Regions from separate parts of the Lysinibacillus fusiformis genome, predicted to be linked through region 1. Evidence: a T-box and tRNA genes for the amino acid it is inferred to sense, from the RefSeq annotation. Region 1 holds a T-box; the other holds one or more tRNA genes.
What was found. The T-box of region 1 lies ahead of JTI58_RS01220 (valine--tRNA ligase). A T-box ahead of a tRNA ligase gene usually reads a tRNA of that ligase, here a tRNA-Val.
Positions count from the first base shown of each region.

Region 2: it has a tRNA-Val gene. The T-box ahead of JTI58_RS01220 (valine--tRNA ligase) is inferred to sense a tRNA for this amino acid. The anticodon was not compared.

Region 1 is NZ_CP070490.1:251,931-262,236, reverse strand. Features, by position in the region: gene JTI58_RS01250 (uroporphyrinogen-III synthase) at 1-266, shown strand, start outside; gene hemB (porphobilinogen synthase) at 263-1,243, shown strand; gene hemL (glutamate-1-semialdehyde 2,1-aminomutase) at 1,244-2,536, shown strand; gene JTI58_RS01235 (SRPBCC family protein) at 2,782-3,228, shown strand; gene JTI58_RS01230 (valyl-tRNA synthetase) at 3,400-4,074, shown strand; gene JTI58_RS01225 (hypothetical protein) at 4,051-4,245, opposite strand; T-box leader at 4,348-4,606, shown strand; gene JTI58_RS01220 (valine--tRNA ligase) at 4,688-7,333, shown strand; gene JTI58_RS01215 (hypothetical protein) at 7,600-7,998, shown strand; gene JTI58_RS01210 (bifunctional folylpolyglutamate synthase/dihydrofolate synthase) at 8,133-9,413, shown strand; gene JTI58_RS01205 (bifunctional folylpolyglutamate synthase/dihydrofolate synthase) at 9,410-10,306, shown strand, end outside.
Region 2 is NZ_CP070490.1:1,918,164-1,928,469, forward strand. Features, by position in the region: gene JTI58_RS09505 (hypothetical protein) at 2-283, shown strand; rRNA gene JTI58_RS09510 (16S ribosomal RNA) at 1,057-2,608, shown strand; rRNA gene JTI58_RS09515 (23S ribosomal RNA) at 2,790-5,717, shown strand; rRNA gene rrf (5S ribosomal RNA) at 5,832-5,947, shown strand; tRNA gene JTI58_RS09525 (tRNA-Val) at 5,958-6,033, shown strand; tRNA gene JTI58_RS09530 (tRNA-Thr) at 6,037-6,112, shown strand; tRNA gene JTI58_RS09535 (tRNA-Lys) at 6,120-6,195, shown strand; tRNA gene JTI58_RS09540 (tRNA-Leu) at 6,214-6,298, shown strand; tRNA gene JTI58_RS09545 (tRNA-Gly) at 6,335-6,409, shown strand; tRNA gene JTI58_RS09550 (tRNA-Leu) at 6,415-6,503, shown strand; tRNA gene JTI58_RS09555 (tRNA-Arg) at 6,512-6,588, shown strand; tRNA gene JTI58_RS09560 (tRNA-Pro) at 6,598-6,674, shown strand; tRNA gene JTI58_RS09565 (tRNA-Ala) at 6,690-6,765, shown strand; rRNA gene JTI58_RS09570 (16S ribosomal RNA) at 6,909-8,460, shown strand; tRNA gene JTI58_RS09575 (tRNA-Ile) at 8,555-8,631, shown strand; tRNA gene JTI58_RS09580 (tRNA-Ala) at 8,644-8,719, shown strand; rRNA gene JTI58_RS09585 (23S ribosomal RNA) at 8,811-10,306, shown strand, end outside.

The DNA.
Region 1 (10,306 bases):
AACGACATGATCAAACTGCGGCTATTGTCAGTTGCATCCAGCAACATCAAGATGTCACGGTGATTTTTGCAAGTCCTTCAGCTGTTGATGTGTACGCAATGGATGTAGTGCCGCATGTTGGGTGGCAAGCAACGCGCATTGCAGCCATCGGCCATATTACGGAAGCAGCTCTTGAACAATACGGTGCTACTGTGGATATTATGCCAAGTGTATATACAATGCAAGCAGTCATCGAAGAAATTATGAAAGTAGGGGACAAATCATGACAAAACTACAATTTCAAAGACATCGTCGTTTGCGTACCAATGCAACGATGCGATCAATGGTAAAAGAAACATACTTACATAAAGAGGACCTGATCTATCCTATTTTTGTAATGGAAGGCGAAAATATAAAAAATGAAGTACATTCAATGCCTGGCGTTTTTCAATTTTCATTGGATAAACTGGAAGCAGAGGTTGATGAGGTTGTAGCATTAGGCATTCCTGCAGTTATTTTATTTGGCTTGCCAGCTGAAAAGGATGCGGTTGGAACAGGTGCATTTCATGATCACGGCATTGTTCAAGAAGCGACGCGACTCATTAAAACACGTCATCCTGAGCTACTAGTCATTGCAGATACATGCCTATGTGAATTTACAGATCATGGACATTGTGGCTTAATTGAGGGCGATCAAATTTTGAATGATCCTTCATTAGATGTTTTAGCCCGCACGGCAATATCACAGGCAAAAGCTGGCGCAGATATTATTGCTCCATCTAATATGATGGATGGCTTTGTAGCTGCAATTCGTGCTGGTCTAGATGAAGCTGGTTTTGAACATATTCCGATTATGTCCTATGCAGTCAAATATGCATCTAGCTACTATGGACCATTCCGTGACGCTGCAGATGGCGCTCCACAATTTGGTGATCGTAAATCCTACCAAATGGATCCATCGAACCGTCTAGAGGCATTCCGTGAGGCAGAGTCAGATATCGAAGAAGGCGCAGATTTCTTAATCGTAAAGCCGGCCTTAAGCTATTTAGATATTATTCGAGACATGAAAAATAACTATCCATTACCGCTTGTTGCGTATAATGTTTCAGGTGAATATGCAATGATTAAAGCGGCTGCTATGAATGGATGGATTGAAGAGAAAAAAGTTGTGCTTGAAACATTATTAGGCATGAAACGAGCAGGCTCTGATTTAATTATTACGTATCATGCAAAAGATGTTGCACGTTGGTTGGAGGAGAAATAAATGACACGTTCTTACGAAAAATCAAAACAAGCCTATGCTGAAGCTGTTCAATTAATGCCGGGTGGTGTTAGTAGCCCAGTACGTGCATTCAAATCAGTGAATATGGACCCGATTTTCATGGAATCTGGCCATGGTGCGATCATTAAAGACATCGATGGTAACGAATATATTGATTATGTATTGTCTTGGGGTCCACTCATTCTAGGACATACACATCCAGAGGTAGTGAAAGCAATTGCAGACACAGCAGCCAAGGGTTCTTCCTTTGGTGCTCCAAGCTATACAGAAAATCGTTTAGCTCAATTAGTATTAGATCGTCTACCAGGTATGGAAATGATTCGTTTTGTCTCTTCGGGAACAGAGGCTACTATGTCTGCATTACGTGTAGCACGCGGTGTTACAGGGCGTGATAAGATTTTAAAGTTTGAAGGCTCTTATCATGGTCATGGTGATTCATTATTGATTAAAGCTGGTTCAGGTGTTGCCACACTAGGCTTACCTGATAGCCCTGGTGTACCTGCAGATATCGCACGCAATACGTTGACAGTTGCCTACAATGATTTAGAAGGGGCAAAAGTGATTTTCGACAAGTTTGGTGCAGAGCTAGCAGCAGTCATTGTGGAGCCAGTTGCAGGAAATATGGGTGTTGTACCACCACAGCCAGGTTTCCTTGAAGGATTACGTACGCTTACTGCAGAGCATGGTGCATTATTAATCTTTGACGAAGTGATGACAGGTTTCCGCGTAGATTATGGCTGTGCACAAGGGTATTTTGGGGTAACACCTGATATGACGACTTTAGGAAAAGTAATTGGTGGCGGTCTTCCTGTAGGTGCTTTTGCTGGGAAAAAGGAAATTATGGAGCAAGTTGCACCAGCTGGACCAATTTATCAAGCAGGTACATTATCAGGGAATCCATTAGCGATGACAGCTGGTTACGAAACGTTATCACGTTTAGATCATGGCACATATGACTACTTTAAAAAATTAGGTGATCAGCTAGAAGCTGGTTTCCGTGAAGCAGCATCCAAATATAATATCCCGCACACTGTTAATCGTGCAGGTTCTATGATTGGCTTCTTCTTTACAAATGAAGATGTCATTGATTTTGCTTCTGCTAAAACGTCTGATTTACAATTGTTTGCTGAATACTTCCGTTTGATGGCAGAAGAAGGTATTTTCTTACCGCCTTCTCAATTCGAAGGATTATTCATCTCAACAGCTCATACGGAAGAGCATATTGCGAAAACGGTGGCTGCATTCGATAAAGTATTTGCACAATTAGCGCAATAAAATTTGATAGAGCATGCTAGAATTATTTCTAGCATGCTCTTTTTTGATGGATAAAGCAGAAAGCATTATAGTGCTAGAGAAATGTATGGACAAAAAGGGGGAATAGCATATATTTACTAGTAAACAAGATCTTCTATACTGGATGAAGGACCTGCTTTTGTCAAAATTACATCTTTCAGCATAGCCAAATTGTGGGCGATTTCGTTTATAATATAGCTATTCATAAAAGAAAGTAGTGAATTGATATGGCAACAGGCACACACACGGTCGAAGTACCCGTAGGGATTGAACATGTATGGGATTTCGTTAGTGATATGGAAAAATGGGCAAAGCTTGTCCCAGGTTATAATGCACACGAAATGATTGATGACAAACACTCCACTTGGACTTTTAAAGGCAATGTTGGCGTATTGAAAAAAACAGTAGAAGTAGAAATTACAATCTTAGAATGGTTGGCACCTTCAAAAGTTACATTCGAATTAAAGGGTCTTTCTGATAATTTCACAGGAAATGGTTATTTCCTTGCAGAAAGCATCGATGCTGAAAATACAAAAATGACAGGATTTTTAGAAGTCGTTGCTGGTGGGTTAGCTGGCCCTGTTTTAAATCCGATTTTTAAACCGATCGTACCAAAGGCAACGAAAATGCTAACAGATCGTGTAGCTAATAAAATTAAATTAGTAAATGTTTAATTAAGACGAACATCCATGAAAGTGGCATGCTAGAATACTACTTCTAGCATGCCATTTTTCTAGTAGTATCTATTTTTAACTCTGTTCAACTTGAAACACCCTAGCATACTATCCTTCCAAGCGTCATATGATGCAGAGGGAGGGATTATTATCGAACACAAAACTTGGAATATGCGCGAAACATTTTGTTTTCCTGGATACGGCTGCCCAACAGAAATAGCAGCTGTACAAATTAAGCCTCAGTGGCAGGCAATGCAGTTAGAGGATTCACTTCGACTTATGGGCATCTATCATATCACCGCACACGTTCGCTTTGATTTTCAAGATATGCAAGCATTTACAGATAATGAAGATTTAATTACAATTGATGCCCTTGATATCCAAGGAGATACTGGTTATTTTGAGTATGCCGTACCTTTACATGTTGATTTACCAAAAGAATCGGATGTCAAAGATTTAATGGTCAAGGATATTCGCCCTAGTCTGGCAAATCAGATGTGTCAGCTTGAGTGGACAGTCACAAGTGCTTTCAATGAATATGAACCTGTTGTTGAAAGAAATATGTTAGACAATCCACACTTATCAACCCATGCTTTCGAACAAGAGGAAACAATGGCAGTAATCGAAGAAAGTGTTCAAGTGAAACAACCTGCCGCAGTAGCAGCAGCTTCACGCCAAGAGAACTCTACAACAGTTGACCAAAAAGCTGTATTGAGAGAATCCTCAAGCCATATTGTTGTACGTGAATCCAGTACTTGGCATGAAGTGCCTTCTATGATTTGGGATCTAACAGAAGAATATACACCGCTTAAAGTTCGTGTTTCAAATGATGTCTTTCAAAAGTAAATAGCAGAGAAGTAGCAGGAGTAATAAGAAGACTAAATCACCTGATGTTGGCACAATAATGACACGGATAAACTGAAAAGCACAAATCGGCACGATAATGGTTCTGCAATAAAAACGAACTTGACGTAGCCAAGGTGGTAAAAGCCAAGGGTTATACTTGCGTCGACGCATTTGAATTGTCACTTCCTTTTCTATTTACTTTCCTCTTACTAAAAGATGACTAAATCACTTGAAAAATGACACGATCCTGCGGTACAATAAGGAAAATCAAATACAGATGCTATGATAGGGAAGAGTAAATTTTGTCTACATTTTCAGAGAGGAAACGGTAGCTGAGAAGTTTCTATTTGTACTGAATTGAAGGTAGCCCTTGAGCAGCTTTAGTGAACTAATAGTAGTTAAAGCCGGTTAAACACCGTTACCGAATTGAGAGCCAGTAGGGAAGGCTGAGAAAATGTGTCATTTAACATTTATCTTAACCACTGCTGGAATTAAAGGTGGTACCGCGAACTAAAACTCCTTCGTCCTTTTAGACGAGAGGAGTTTTTTTATTGGGTAAAAAAATGAACAGCATTTCTTTACCAACAGTTTTCAAACAATAGGAGGAGTCAATATGACAGAAAACATTTCAATGCCAACTAAATATGACCCACAGTCCATTGAAGCTGGTCGCTATGAATGGTGGTTACAAGGGAAGTTTTTCGAGGCACAGCCTGAAAGTGGGAAAAAGCCCTATTCAATCGTTATTCCACCACCAAACGTAACAGGTAAATTACACCTTGGTCATGCTTGGGATACAACATTACAAGATATCCTCATCCGTATGAAACGCATGCAAGGCTATGATGCCCTTTGGTTGCCTGGTATGGACCATGCGGGTATTGCAACACAGGCAAAAGTAGAAGCAAAGCTGCGTGAGGATAATATTACACGTTATGATTTAGGACGTGAAAAATTCCTTGAAAAAACATGGGAATGGAAAGAAGAATATGCTGGACATATTCGTGATCAATGGGCAAAGCTTGGTCTTGGATTAGACTATACGCGTGAACGTTTCACACTAGATAAAGGCCTTTCAGATGCGGTAAAAACAGTTTTTGTTCAGTTATATGAAAAAGGTTTAATTTACCGTGGTGAGCGTATCATCAACTGGGACCCAGCGGCGAAAACAGCATTGTCTGATATTGAAGTAATTTATCAGGATGTGCAAGGTGCCTTCTATCATATGAAATATCCATTAGCTGATGGCTCAGGCTATGTAGAAGTTGCTACTACACGTCCCGAAACAATGCTTGGTGACTCTGGGGTAGCTGTTCACCCGAACGATGAGCGTTACCAGCATTTAATTGGTAAAACCGTTATTTTACCGATTGTAGGTCGCGAAATCCCGATTGTTGCTGATGACTATGTTGATATGGAATTTGGTACTGGGGTTGTAAAAATGACACCAGCCCATGATCCGAACGACTTTGAAGTTGGTAATCGTCATAATCTAGAGCGTATTCTAGTAATGAATGAAGACGGCACAATGAATGATCTTGCTGGTAAATATAAAGGAATGGATCGCTTTGAATGCCGCAAGCAAATCGTTGCTGATTTACAAGAAGCAGGCGTGTTAATTCGTATTGAAGAGCATATGCATTCAGTAGGACACTCTGAACGTTCTGGTGCTGTTGTTGAGCCATACCTTTCAGCACAATGGTTCGTTAAAATGCAACCACTTGCTGACGCTTCCCTAGAGCTACAAAAGGATGAAGAAGGGAAAGTAAACTTTGTTCCTGCTCGTTTTGAAAACACATATTCTCGCTGGATGGAGAATATTCGTGATTGGTGTATTTCTCGTCAATTATGGTGGGGCCATCAAATCCCAGCTTGGTACCATAATGAAACAGGCGAAATATACGTAGGTAAAGAAGCACCAGCTGATGCAGAAAACTGGACGCAAGATGAAGATGTACTAGATACATGGTTCTCTTCAGCACTATGGCCATTTTCTACAATGGGCTGGCCGGATGAAGCAAATGAAGAATTTAAACGTTACTATCCAACCAGTACTTTAGTAACAGGTTATGATATTATTTTCTTCTGGGTATCTCGCATGATTTTCCAAGGCCTTGAGTTTACAGAGCAACGTCCATTTAAAGATGTGCTTATTCATGGTTTAGTACGTGACGGTGAAGGACGTAAAATGAGTAAATCACTTGGCAATGGTGTTGATCCAATGGATGTTATTGAACAATACGGTGCAGATTCATTACGCTACTTCTTAGCTACTGGTTCATCACCTGGTCAAGATTTACGCTATACAACTGAAAAAGTAGAAGCAGTATGGAACTTCTCCAATAAGATTTGGAATGCATCACGTTTTGCGCTTATGAATATGGATGGTATGACATATGATGAGATCGACTTAACTGGTGAAAAATCAGTTGCTGACAAATGGATTTTAACACGCTTAAATGAAACAATTGAACGAGTAACTTCTCTTGCAGAGCGTTATGAATTCGGTGAAGTGGGTCGTGAATTGTACAATTTCATTTGGGATGATTTCTGTTCTTGGTATATTGAAATGGCAAAATTACCACTTTACGGAGAGGATGAAGCAGCTAAAAAGACAACTCGTTCTATTTTAGCTTACGTACTAGATCAAACAATGCGTCTATTACATCCATTTATGCCTTTCATTACAGAAGAAATCTGGCAGCACTTACCACACGAGGGTGAATCTATTACAGTGGCAGCATGGCCAACAGTACGCACAGATCTTCATTTTGCAGATGAAGCAGATAATATGAAGCTCCTAATGGATATTATACGTTCAGTACGTAATATTCGTGCGGAAGTAAATACGCCAATGAGCAAAAAAGTACCGTTGTTTATTTCAGCGAAAGATGCGGCAACAGCAGCTGTACTCGAAGAGAATCAAGCATATTTAGAAAAATTCTGTAATCCTGACATTTTAACAATTGGTGAAGGTTTAGAGGCTCCAGGTCAATCGATGACGGCTGTTGTTACAGGAGCACAGGTTTTCCTACCTCTTGTTGGACTGATCAATCTAGAGGAAGAAATTGCTCGCCTTGAAAAAGAATTAGAAAAATGGGCAAAAGAAGTGAAGCTTGTTACAGGTAAGCTATCGAATGAGAAGTTCGTATCGAAAGCACCGGAAGCGTTAGTCAATGCAGAACGTGAAAAATTAGCAGATTACGAAAGCAAGCATGCGGTTGTTTTAAAACGTTTAGATGAATTGAAAAATATGTAAAGATAAAGCAATGGGTGGCGAAAAAGTCATCCGTTGCTTTTTTTTATGGATCTAAAGATATGCATTGTTTTAGGAAAAAATATATAGTATTATTTAAAATAAATTAGTCTAATAGATGATAATTGGCACTGCACTAGTAGGAAACAAAACCTAATTTCATATTATTTAGCCATGAAAGACCAAAGCTAAGATTGTGTGAATGGATATTTTTTTAAATAGACAGTCTTTTTAATGAAAGAAAATAAGAGTCAATGGAGGTGTTGAGAATGTCAGGAAATATTGCAACCATTATTACAAAAGTCAACAAAGCATGTGATGAATTAGACTTTGTAAGCGCGAGAGTATTGATCGAAACGAATCTCTTGAAATTATCAGAAGCAAAGTATTATCGTTTATTAAATACAAGTGGTCGCGTCCTTATTAAGCACATATTAGCAAATAGTAATCCTCAACAGGATAGCGCTAAATTATCAAGGACCGATTTATTAACGATCCAAAAAATAAATGAGTATTGCTCAGACTTTGATATATCTATGTTAAAAAGAACGTTAAAAAACGCTTTTGAATTAGTGCAACGTCCAGATGTTCATCCGTTATTAAATAGTGATGCAAAAACTATTTTAAACAATATGGGTGCTTTATTAGGTGCTCACAAGGTACACTAATCTAATATTAGTACGAACACGCAGTCGCTAGCTGCGTGTTTTTTGTATTTTGTCATTTTGCTATGTTATTAAACGTTACTTGTACTAAAATAAAGATATTGCAGTAAGAGGGAGTGTTTATTTTGTTTAACACAATGAACGAATGTACAAAATTTATTTTTACATTAAAAGCAGTTGATCATAAACGTGCGCCACTTGTCCTTATGCGAGAAGTACTAGGACATTTAGATGAACCTCACAACAAACTACGAGTAATCCATGTAGCAGGCTCAAATGGTAAAGGCTCTACGGTGAACGCATTAAGAGAAATGCTACAACATGCAGGCTACACTGTAGGGGCATTTACGTCCCCACATTTAGAGCGAGTCAATGAACGGATGACCATTAACGGCCACCAAATCTCGGATGAGCAATTTCTTTACTACTTCAATAAACTTGCAAAAATTATAGAAGAGCACTACAATGGCGATTTTCCAAGCTTTTTTGAGGTAGTTACACTGATTATGTTTCAATATTTTGCACATGAAGGAGTAGATATAGCGCTTATTGAGACAGGGCTTGGAGGACGTTTGGATGCGACAAATGTCGTAACGCCGATTGTAGCTATTATTACAACGATTTCGCTAGAGCATACAGCCTTTTTAGGTGATACCTTCGCAAAGGTTGCCGCTGAAAAAGCTGGCATCATCAAAGAAGGCATCCCGGTTGTTGTAGGCGTTAACAATGAGGAAGCATTGGCTGTCATTAAAGCCACTGCAGAGGAACGACATGCATCATGCTTTGTTTTGGGGCAGGATTTTACGGTGACAAATAGTTGGCAAAGCATTGACAATCAGCACTTTACATATGAAAAGGACCATGTCTTGATGAGGGATGTGCCCTTAAAAATGGCTGGCCCGCATCAAATGAATAATGCAAGTCTGGCTATCACGGCAATGCTAACGTTACGGGAGAAGGGGGCAATTGCAATCACGGATGATTCAATTTATCGAGGTCTACAATGTGCGCAATGGGCAGGTCGCTTCGAGCAAAGGCCAAATCGTATTGTGCTAGATGGTGCTCATAATTCCGAGGGAACAGCTGCTCTTATCCAAACACTAAAAAACGTCTACCCAACTAATAAATATCGTTTTATTTATGCTGCATTAGCAGATAAGGATCATGCCAACAGTATAGAACTAATGGATGCTGTTGCCACCTCCATCGCTTTTACAGAAATAAACCTACCGAATGCAATGCCTGCTGAAAGCTTAGCGATGTTGTCGACGCATGCGAATAAAACGCATCATAAAGAATGGCTAAAAAGTCTTCAAACCGTATTACAAGAACGCCATGAAGAGGATATTGTTGTCATTACAGGCTCTTTATACTTTATAGCAGAAGCTCGACAGTGGCTACAGGAGGAAGGACAATGATTCCAAACTTTGATCATTATAAAGAGAAATGGCAGGTCAAAAGTGATGATGTGATTAAACCAGGTCTTGCAGCAATTGAAGAGGCTTTATCATTAGTAGGTAATCCTGAGCAAACTTTGCGTGTCGTCCACTTAGCTGGTACAAACGGGAAAGGCTCTACTTTAACGTTTCTAGAGGCAATTGCGCAAGAACATGGCCTACGCGTGGGCAAATTTATGTCACCATGTATCGTCGATGTTCATGATCAAATTCAAATAGCTGGTCAACCTATAACAGAAGCTGAAATGGATCGAGTGTTTCAACAGATGCGTGAAGCTGGGCTTAGTGGCAAACTAACAGATTTTGAATTACTGACGGTGGCAGCATTCTTACATTTTGTGAATGGCCAAGTGGATATTGCACTGATTGAAGCGGGAATGGGTGGCTTACTGGATAGCACAAATGTGGTCACACCCATTGTCTCTATTATCCCAAGCATAGCTTTAGAACACACAAAGTTTTTAGGGGATACGCTTGAAAGCATTGCACGCCATAAAGCAGGTATTATTAAACAACAACGGCCAGTCATTATGGGTGATTTGCCAGATGAAGCAAAGCGTGTTGTTGATGACGTAGCCACTCAAAAAAATGCCGCTATATTGGCATTAAATCATCATTTTGCTATTGAGCAAGCAACTGATGGAGAAAGCTATACGAATGACGTACAGCAGTTTCAAATAGCAAAACTAACACGTTCTATGAAGGGAGCGCATCAGGCGAATAATATGGCACTCGCCATTACTGCATTTTTGGAAGTGGCATCAGTATTAGGTGTGTCTACGGATAAAACTGCCATTCGTCAAGCTGTGCAAAATGCCTCTATTTTAGGACGCTTTGAAGAAATAATGCCTTTC
Region 2 (10,306 bases), 1.7 Mb from region 1:
AATGAATTACAAAATTATTAACAAACAAGTATTTGAACAGGCACAATTACGTTCTGTTTCCGATGTTCCATTTACGGAGGAAGAGCTCGAGCATGGTATGAAATTAGTCGTTGCTAAAAAAGACGAGACGCTTACCTTATATTTAGTGGAAATAGATGGCCACAAGAAATTTGAAGTTCGTTGGGATGATTCTTCTGAAATCTTCAGTGGCTGGTATTCCGCATGGGATAATTTCTTATGGTGCTTAAACATAGTCGATCCTCAAAGTAATGACATAAAATAGGGGCATCTTAGAAATAAGCAGGCGCTAAAGTACAGAAGACGTACTTTAGCGCCTGCTTATTTTAGGTTGGGATTGAAGTAACATAGATTGTAGTTACAGTTACAGTTATTATGAAGGAATAAACGATTTTGTATGATTTGTAGTTTTTATCAAGGAAGAAGGACATCTGTAAAAGAATGATCTCTTATATAAAGTAATGAATTTTGTTAGCTACAACTACCAACTTTAAGAGCTATAAAATTATTAGTATTTTAATTTAAAATGTTGAGATTTAATAGAAAGAGATGTATAGTAAAACAAATAATTAAGTAAGAAACGAGAATACGATAATTAAAACTCTCGTAAATGCACAAAATAGCTTATAAAATCAATTTTATTAAAATAAAATTGATTTTATGTAAAAAACACTTGCGAAGTTTTTTATAACGTGATAAATTATTACTTGTCGTTAAGACAACGCAATTAACAACATCGAGCTTCAAAAATGAATTTAAAAAAAGATGTTGACAGAAATAAATGATTATAATATAATTTAAAAGTTGTCTCTGATAATTTTTGAAAAACCTTTTTAAAAAAGTGTTGACAACAAAATGAAGAAATGTTATAATGTAAAAGTTGCTGTCGAAAGATGGTTACGAAATGAACCTTGAAAACTGAACAAGCAAAACGTAATCAATAAAGTTTTAAGTAGCTAGCTTCTGCTAGTGAACGAAACAAAAATTTTGGACATCAAAATTGATGCCAGCAAAACAATTTGAGCTAATCAAATTTCTTTTATGGAGAGTTTGATCCTGGCTCAGGACGAACGCTGGCGGCGTGCCTAATACATGCAAGTCGAGCGAACAGAGAAGGAGCTTGCTCCTTCGACGTTAGCGGCGGACGGGTGAGTAACACGTGGGCAACCTACCCTATAGTTTGGGATAACTCCGGGAAACCGGGGCTAATACCGAATAATTTATTTCACCTCATGGTGAAACACTGAAAGACGGTTTCGGCTGTCGCTATAGGATGGGCCCGCGGCGCATTAGCTAGTTGGTGAGGTAACGGCTCACCAAGGCGACGATGCGTAGCCGACCTGAGAGGGTGATCGGCCACACTGGGACTGAGACACGGCCCAGACTCCTACGGGAGGCAGCAGTAGGGAATCTTCCACAATGGGCGAAAGCCTGATGGAGCAACGCCGCGTGAGTGAAGAAGGATTTCGGTTCGTAAAACTCTGTTGTAAGGGAAGAACAAGTACAGTAGTAACTGGCTGTACCTTGACGGTACCTTATTAGAAAGCCACGGCTAACTACGTGCCAGCAGCCGCGGTAATACGTAGGTGGCAAGCGTTGTCCGGAATTATTGGGCGTAAAGCGCGCGCAGGTGGTTTCTTAAGTCTGATGTGAAAGCCCACGGCTCAACCGTGGAGGGTCATTGGAAACTGGGAGACTTGAGTGCAGAAGAGGATAGTGGAATTCCAAGTGTAGCGGTGAAATGCGTAGAGATTTGGAGGAACACCAGTGGCGAAGGCGACTATCTGGTCTGTAACTGACACTGAGGCGCGAAAGCGTGGGGAGCAAACAGGATTAGATACCCTGGTAGTCCACGCCGTAAACGATGAGTGCTAAGTGTTAGGGGGTTTCCGCCCCTTAGTGCTGCAGCTAACGCATTAAGCACTCCGCCTGGGGAGTACGGTCGCAAGACTGAAACTCAAAGGAATTGACGGGGGCCCGCACAAGCGGTGGAGCATGTGGTTTAATTCGAAGCAACGCGAAGAACCTTACCAGGTCTTGACATCCCGTTGACCACTGTAGAGATATGGTTTCCCCTTCGGGGGCAACGGTGACAGGTGGTGCATGGTTGTCGTCAGCTCGTGTCGTGAGATGTTGGGTTAAGTCCCGCAACGAGCGCAACCCTTGATCTTAGTTGCCATCATTTAGTTGGGCACTCTAAGGTGACTGCCGGTGACAAACCGGAGGAAGGTGGGGATGACGTCAAATCATCATGCCCCTTATGACCTGGGCTACACACGTGCTACAATGGACGATACAAACGGTTGCCAACTCGCGAGAGGGAGCTAATCCGATAAAGTCGTTCTCAGTTCGGATTGTAGGCTGCAACTCGCCTACATGAAGCCGGAATCGCTAGTAATCGCGGATCAGCATGCCGCGGTGAATACGTTCCCGGGCCTTGTACACACCGCCCGTCACACCACGAGAGTTTGTAACACCCGAAGTCGGTGAGGTAACCTTTTGGAGCCAGCCGCCGAAGGTGGGATAGATGATTGGGGTGAAGTCGTAACAAGGTAGCCGTATCGGAAGGTGCGGCTGGATCACCTCCTTTCTAAGGATTATTTCGGAATACAAACCTTGGGTTTGTAAGATTACGTTTTGCGTTCAGTTTTGAAGGTTCATTCTTCTGAATGAATTGCTTCAAAACTTGTTCTTTGAAAACTGGATAAAACGACATTGAAATTGTAACAAACACATTTATTTTTTTAAGTTTTTTATAGGCTTAATAACTTGGTTAAGTTATTAAGGGCGCACGGCGAATGCCTTGGCACTAGGAGCCGAAGAAGGACGGCACTAACACCGATATGCTTCGGGGAGCTGTAAGTGAGCTTTGATCCGGAGATTTCCGAATGGGGGAACCCACTACGTTTAATCGCGTAGTATCTTGACGTGAATACATAGCGTCTTGAAGGCAGACCCAGGGAACTGAAACATCTAAGTACCTGGAGGAAGAGAAAGAAAAATCGATTCCCTGAGTAGCGGCGAGCGAAACGGGAAGAGCCCAAACCAAGAGGCTTGCCTCTTGGGGTTGTAGGACACTCAATACGGAGTTACAAAAGAGCGAGTTAGATGAAGCGACTTGGAAAGGTCCGCCAGAGCAGGTAAAAGCCCTGTAGTCGAAAGTTCGTTCCCTCCTGAGTGGATCCTGAGTACGGCGGAACACGTGAAATTCCGTCGGAATCCGGGAGGACCATCTCCCAAGGCTAAATACTACCTAGTGACCGATAGTGAACCAGTACCGTGAGGGAAAGGTGAAAAGCACCCCGGAAGGGGAGTGAAAGAGATCCTGAAACCGTGTGCCTACAAGTAGTTAGAGCCCGTTAATGGGTGATAGCGTGCCTTTTGTAGAATGAACCGGCGAGTTACGATTACGTGCGAGGTTAAGCTTTAGAAGGCGGAGCCGCAGCGAAAGCGAGTCTGAATAGGGCGAATTAGTACGTGGTCGTAGACCCGAAACCAGGTGATCTACCCATGTCCAGGGTGAAGGTGAGGTAACACTTACTGGAGGCCCGAACCCACGCACGTTGAAAAGTGCGGGGATGAGGTGTGGGTAGCGGAGAAATTCCAATCGAACTTGGAGATAGCTGGTTCTCTCCGAAATAGCTTTAGGGCTAGCCTCGTGATGAGAATACTGGAGGTAGAGCACTGTTTGGACTAGGGGGCCATCCCGGTTTACCGAATTCAGACAAACTCCGAATGCCAGATATTTATACACGGGAGTCAGACTGCGAGTGATAAGATCCGTAGTCAAAAGGGAAACAGCCCAGACCACCAGCTAAGGTCCCAAAGTAATCGTTAAGTGGAAAAGGATGTGGCGTTGCACAGACAACCAGGATGTTGGCTTAGAAGCAGCCATCATTTAAAGAGTGCGTAATAGCTCACTGGTCGAGTGACGCTGCGCCGAAAATGTATCGGGGCTAAACGATTCACCGAAGCTGTGGATTGACATCTACGATGTCAGTGGTAGGAGAGCGTTCTAAGTGCGTTGAAGTCAGATCGGAAGGACTGGTGGAGCGCTTAGAAGTGAGAATGCCGGTATGAGTAGCGAAAGACGGGTGAGAATCCCGTCCACCGTATGACTAAGGTTTCCTGAGGAAGGCTCGTCCGCTCAGGGTTAGTCGGGACCTAAGCCGAGGCCGATAGGCGTAGGCGATGGACAACAGGTTGATATTCCTGTACCACCTCCTCACCGTTTGAGAAATGGGGGGACGCAGTAGGATAGGGTAAGCGCGCTGTTGGATATGCGCGTCCAAGCAGTAAGGCGTGTGTGTAGGCAAATCCGCACACTGTAACGTTGAGCTGTGATGGCGAGTCCGTATGGACGAAGTTCCTGATTTCACACTGCCAAGAAAAGCCTCTATCGAGGTGAGAGGTGCCCGTACCGCAAACCGACACAGGTAGTCGAGGAGAGAATCCTAAGGTGTGCGAGAGAACTCTCGTTAAGGAACTCGGCAAAATGACCCCGTAACTTCGGGAGAAGGGGTGCTCTTGAGCGTGCAAGCGCATGAGAGCCGCAGTGAATAGGCCCAGGCGACTGTTTAGCAAAAACACAGGTCTCTGCAAAACCGTAAGGTGACGTATAGGGGCTGACGCCTGCCCGGTGCTGGAAGGTTAAGAGGAGTGGTTAGCGCAAGCGAAGCTGCGAATTGAAGCCCCAGTAAACGGCGGCCGTAACTATAACGGTCCTAAGGTAGCGAAATTCCTTGTCGGGTAAGTTCCGACCCGCACGAAAGGCGTAACGATCTGGGCACTGTCTCAACGAGAGACTCGGTGAAATTATAGTACCTGTGAAGATGCAGGTTACCCGCGACAGGACGGAAAGACCCCGTGGAGCTTTACTGTAGCCTGATATTGAATTTTGGTACAACTTGTACAGGATAGGTAGGAGCCAGAGATCTCGGAGCGCCAGCTTCGAAGGAGGCGTCGGTGGGATACTACCCTGGTTGTATTGAAATTCTAACCCATGCCCCTTAGCGGGGCAGGAGACAGTGTCAGGCGGACAGTTTGACTGGGGCGGTCGCCTCCTAAAAGGTAACGGAGGCGCCCAAAGGTTCCCTCAGAATGGTTGGAAATCATTCGTAGAGTGTAAAGGCACAAGGGAGCTTGACTGCGAGACCTACAAGTCGAGCAGGGTCGAAAGACGGGCTTAGTGATCCGGTGGTTCCGCATGGAAGGGCCATCGCTCAACGGATAAAAGCTACCCCGGGGATAACAGGCTTATCTCCCCCAAGAGTCCACATCGACGGGGAGGTTTGGCACCTCGATGTCGGCTCATCGCATCCTGGGGCTGTAGTCGGTCCCAAGGGTTGGGCTGTTCGCCCATTAAAGCGGTACGCGAGCTGGGTTCAGAACGTCGTGAGACAGTTCGGTCCCTATCCGTCGTGGGCGTAGGAAATTTGAGAGGAGCTGTCCTTAGTACGAGAGGACCGGGATGGACACACCGCTGGTGTACCAGTTGTCTTGCCAAAGGCATCGCTGGGTAGCTATGTGTGGACGGGATAAGTGCTGAAAGCATCTAAGCATGAAGCCCCCCTCAAGATGAGATTTCCCATTACGCAAGTAAGTAAGATCCCTCAAAGACGATGAGGTAGATAGGTTCGAGGTGGAAGTGTGGTGACACATGGAGCTGACGAATACTAATCGATCGAGGACTTAACCAAAACGTTTGAACCATTCAATGTACCGTTTATCCAGTTTTGAAAGAACAAGAAAGTTTTGAAAAAAGCTTGCATTTATACTAAAATATGTTATAATAAATCTTGTCTTTTGAAAAGTCTAGTGATGATGGCAAAGAGGCCACACCCGTTCCCATACCGAACACGGAAGTTAAGCTCTTTAGCGCCGATGGTAGTTGGGGGCTTCCCCCTGTGAGAGTAGGACGTCGCTAGGCATATTACCCAGGAGGATTAGCTCAGCTGGGAGAGCATCTGCCTTACAAGCAGAGGGTCGGCGGTTCGAGCCCGTCATCCTCCACCATATGCCGGTTTAGCTCAGCAGGTAGAGCAACTGACTTGTAATCAGTAGGTCGTGGGTTCGATTCCTATAGCCGGCACCATTTTTTCGAGCCATTAGCTCAGTTGGTAGAGCATCTGACTTTTAATCAGAGGGTCGAAGGTTCGAGTCCTTCATGGCTCACCATTTTTAAAATAATAATAAGCGGGTGTGGCGGAATTGGCAGACGCACTAGACTTAGGATCTAGCGCCGCAAGGCGTGGGGGTTCGACTCCCTTCACCCGCACCATTATTTTCATTGCCAGATAAAAAAACTTATGCACATGCGGAAGTAGTTCAGTGGTAGAACACCACCTTGCCAAGGTGGGGGTCGCGAGTTCGAACCTCGTCTTCCGCTCCAAATGTGCCGGGGTGGCGGAACTGGCAGACGCACAGGACTTAAAATCCTGCGGTAGGTGACTACCGTACCGGTTCGATTCCGGTCCTCGGCACCATTTTAAATGCGCCCGTAGCTCAATTGGATAGAGCGTCTGACTACGGATCAGAAGGTTATGGGTTCGACTCCTGTCGGGCGCGCCAAAAGAACAACGGGAAGTAGCTCAGCTTGGTAGAGCACTTGGTTTGGGACCAAGGGGTCGCAGGTTCGAATCCTGTCTTCCCGACCATTTCCTATAAATTATGGGGCCTTAGCTCAGCTGGGAGAGCGCCTGCCTTGCACGCAGGAGGTCAGCGGTTCGATCCCGCTAGGCTCCACCAAGTCAACTTATGAACCTTGAAAACTGAACAAGCAAAACGTAATCAATAAAGTTTTAAGTAGCTAGCTTCTGCTAGTGAACGAAACAAAAATTTTGGACATCAAAATTGATGCCAGCAAAACAATTTGAGCTAATCAAATTTCTTTTATGGAGAGTTTGATCCTGGCTCAGGACGAACGCTGGCGGCGTGCCTAATACATGCAAGTCGAGCGAACAGAGAAGGAGCTTGCTCCTTCGACGTTAGCGGCGGACGGGTGAGTAACACGTGGGCAACCTACCCTATAGTTTGGGATAACTCCGGGAAACCGGGGCTAATACCGAATAATTTATTTCACCTCATGGTGAAACACTGAAAGACGGTTTCGGCTGTCGCTATAGGATGGGCCCGCGGCGCATTAGCTAGTTGGTGAGGTAACGGCTCACCAAGGCGACGATGCGTAGCCGACCTGAGAGGGTGATCGGCCACACTGGGACTGAGACACGGCCCAGACTCCTACGGGAGGCAGCAGTAGGGAATCTTCCACAATGGGCGAAAGCCTGATGGAGCAACGCCGCGTGAGTGAAGAAGGATTTCGGTTCGTAAAACTCTGTTGTAAGGGAAGAACAAGTACAGTAGTAACTGGCTGTACCTTGACGGTACCTTATTAGAAAGCCACGGCTAACTACGTGCCAGCAGCCGCGGTAATACGTAGGTGGCAAGCGTTGTCCGGAATTATTGGGCGTAAAGCGCGCGCAGGTGGTTTCTTAAGTCTGATGTGAAAGCCCACGGCTCAACCGTGGAGGGTCATTGGAAACTGGGAGACTTGAGTGCAGAAGAGGATAGTGGAATTCCAAGTGTAGCGGTGAAATGCGTAGAGATTTGGAGGAACACCAGTGGCGAAGGCGACTATCTGGTCTGTAACTGACACTGAGGCGCGAAAGCGTGGGGAGCAAACAGGATTAGATACCCTGGTAGTCCACGCCGTAAACGATGAGTGCTAAGTGTTAGGGGGTTTCCGCCCCTTAGTGCTGCAGCTAACGCATTAAGCACTCCGCCTGGGGAGTACGGTCGCAAGACTGAAACTCAAAGGAATTGACGGGGGCCCGCACAAGCGGTGGAGCATGTGGTTTAATTCGAAGCAACGCGAAGAACCTTACCAGGTCTTGACATCCCGTTGACCACTGTAGAGATATGGTTTCCCCTTCGGGGGCAACGGTGACAGGTGGTGCATGGTTGTCGTCAGCTCGTGTCGTGAGATGTTGGGTTAAGTCCCGCAACGAGCGCAACCCTTGATCTTAGTTGCCATCATTTAGTTGGGCACTCTAAGGTGACTGCCGGTGACAAACCGGAGGAAGGTGGGGATGACGTCAAATCATCATGCCCCTTATGACCTGGGCTACACACGTGCTACAATGGACGATACAAACGGTTGCCAACTCGCGAGAGGGAGCTAATCCGATAAAGTCGTTCTCAGTTCGGATTGTAGGCTGCAACTCGCCTACATGAAGCCGGAATCGCTAGTAATCGCGGATCAGCATGCCGCGGTGAATACGTTCCCGGGCCTTGTACACACCGCCCGTCACACCACGAGAGTTTGTAACACCCGAAGTCGGTGAGGTAACCTTTTGGAGCCAGCCGCCGAAGGTGGGATAGATGATTGGGGTGAAGTCGTAACAAGGTAGCCGTATCGGAAGGTGCGGCTGGATCACCTCCTTTCTAAGGATTATTTCGGAATACAAACCTTGGGTTTGTAAGATTACGTTTTGCGTTCAGTTTTGAAGGTTTATAAAATATAATAAAACTTCTAAGAGGGCCTATAGCTCAGCTGGTTAGAGCGCACGCCTGATAAGCGTGAGGTCGATGGTTCGAGTCCATTTAGGCCCACCATATATACCTCTTGGGGCCTTAGCTCAGCTGGGAGAGCGCCTGCCTTGCACGCAGGAGGTCAGCGGTTCGATCCCGCTAGGCTCCACCATTTTTTTGTTCTTTGAAAACTGGATAAAACGACATTGAAATTGTAACAAACACATTTATTTTTTTAAGTTTTTTTATAGGCTTAATAACTTGGTTAAGTTATTAAGGGCGCACGGCGAATGCCTTGGCACTAGGAGCCGAAGAAGGACGGCACTAACACCGATATGCTTCGGGGAGCTGTAAGTGAGCTTTGATCCGGAGATTTCCGAATGGGGGAACCCACTACGTTTAATCGCGTAGTATCTTGACGTGAATACATAGCGTCTTGAAGGCAGACCCAGGGAACTGAAACATCTAAGTACCTGGAGGAAGAGAAAGAAAAATCGATTCCCTGAGTAGCGGCGAGCGAAACGGGAAGAGCCCAAACCAAGAGGCTTGCCTCTTGGGGTTGTAGGACACTCAATACGGAGTTACAAAAGAGCGAGTTAGATGAAGCGACTTGGAAAGGTCCGCCAGAGCAGGTAAAAGCCCTGTAGTCGAAAGTTCGTTCCCTCCTGAGTGGATCCTGAGTACGGCGGAACACGTGAAATTCCGTCGGAATCCGGGAGGACCATCTCCCAAGGCTAAATACTACCTAGTGACCGATAGTGAACCAGTACCGTGAGGGAAAGGTGAAAAGCACCCCGGAAGGGGAGTGAAAGAGATCCTGAAACCGTGTGCCTACAAGTAGTTAGAGCCCGTTAATGGGTGATAGCGTGCCTTTTGTAGAATGAACCGGCGAGTTACGATTACGTGCGAGGTTAAGCTTTAGAAGGCGGAGCCGCAGCGAAAGCGAGTCTGAATAGGGCGAATTAGTACGTGGTCGTAGACCCGAAACCAGGTGATCTACCCATGTCCAGGGTGAAGGTGAGGTAACACTTACTGGAGGCCCGAACCCACGCACGTTGAAAAGTGCGGGGATGAGGTGTGGGTAGCGGAGAAATTCCAATCGAACTTGGAGATAGCTGGTTCTCTCCGAAATAGCTTTAGGGCTAGCCTCGTGATGAGAATACTGGAGGTAGAGCACTGTTTGGACTAGGGGGCCATCCCGGTTTACCGAATTCAGACAAACTCCGAATGCCAGATATTTATACACGGGAGTCAGACTGCGAGTGATAAGATCCGTAGTCAAAAGGGAAACAGCCCAGACCACCAGCTAAGGTCCCAAAGTAATCGTTAAGTGGAAAAGGATGTGGCGTTGCACAGACAACCAGGATGTTGGCTTAGAAGCAGCCATCATTTAAAGAGTGCGTAATAGCTCACTGGTCGAGTGACGCTGCGCCGAAAATGTATCGGGGCTAAACGATTCACCGAAGCTGTGGATTGACATCTACGATGTCAGTGGTAGGAGAGCGTTCTAAGTGCGTTGAAGTCAGACCGGAAGGACTGGTGGAGCGCTTAGAAGTGAGAATGCCGGTATGAGTAGCGAAAGACGGGTGAGAATCCCGTCCACCGTATGACTAAGGTTTCCTGAGGAAGGCTCGTCCGCTCAGGGTTAGTCGGGACCTAAGCCGAGGCCGATAGGCGTAGGCGATGGACAACAGGTTGATATTCCTGTACCACCTCCTCACCGTTTGAGAAATGGGGGGACGCAGTAGGATAGGGTAAG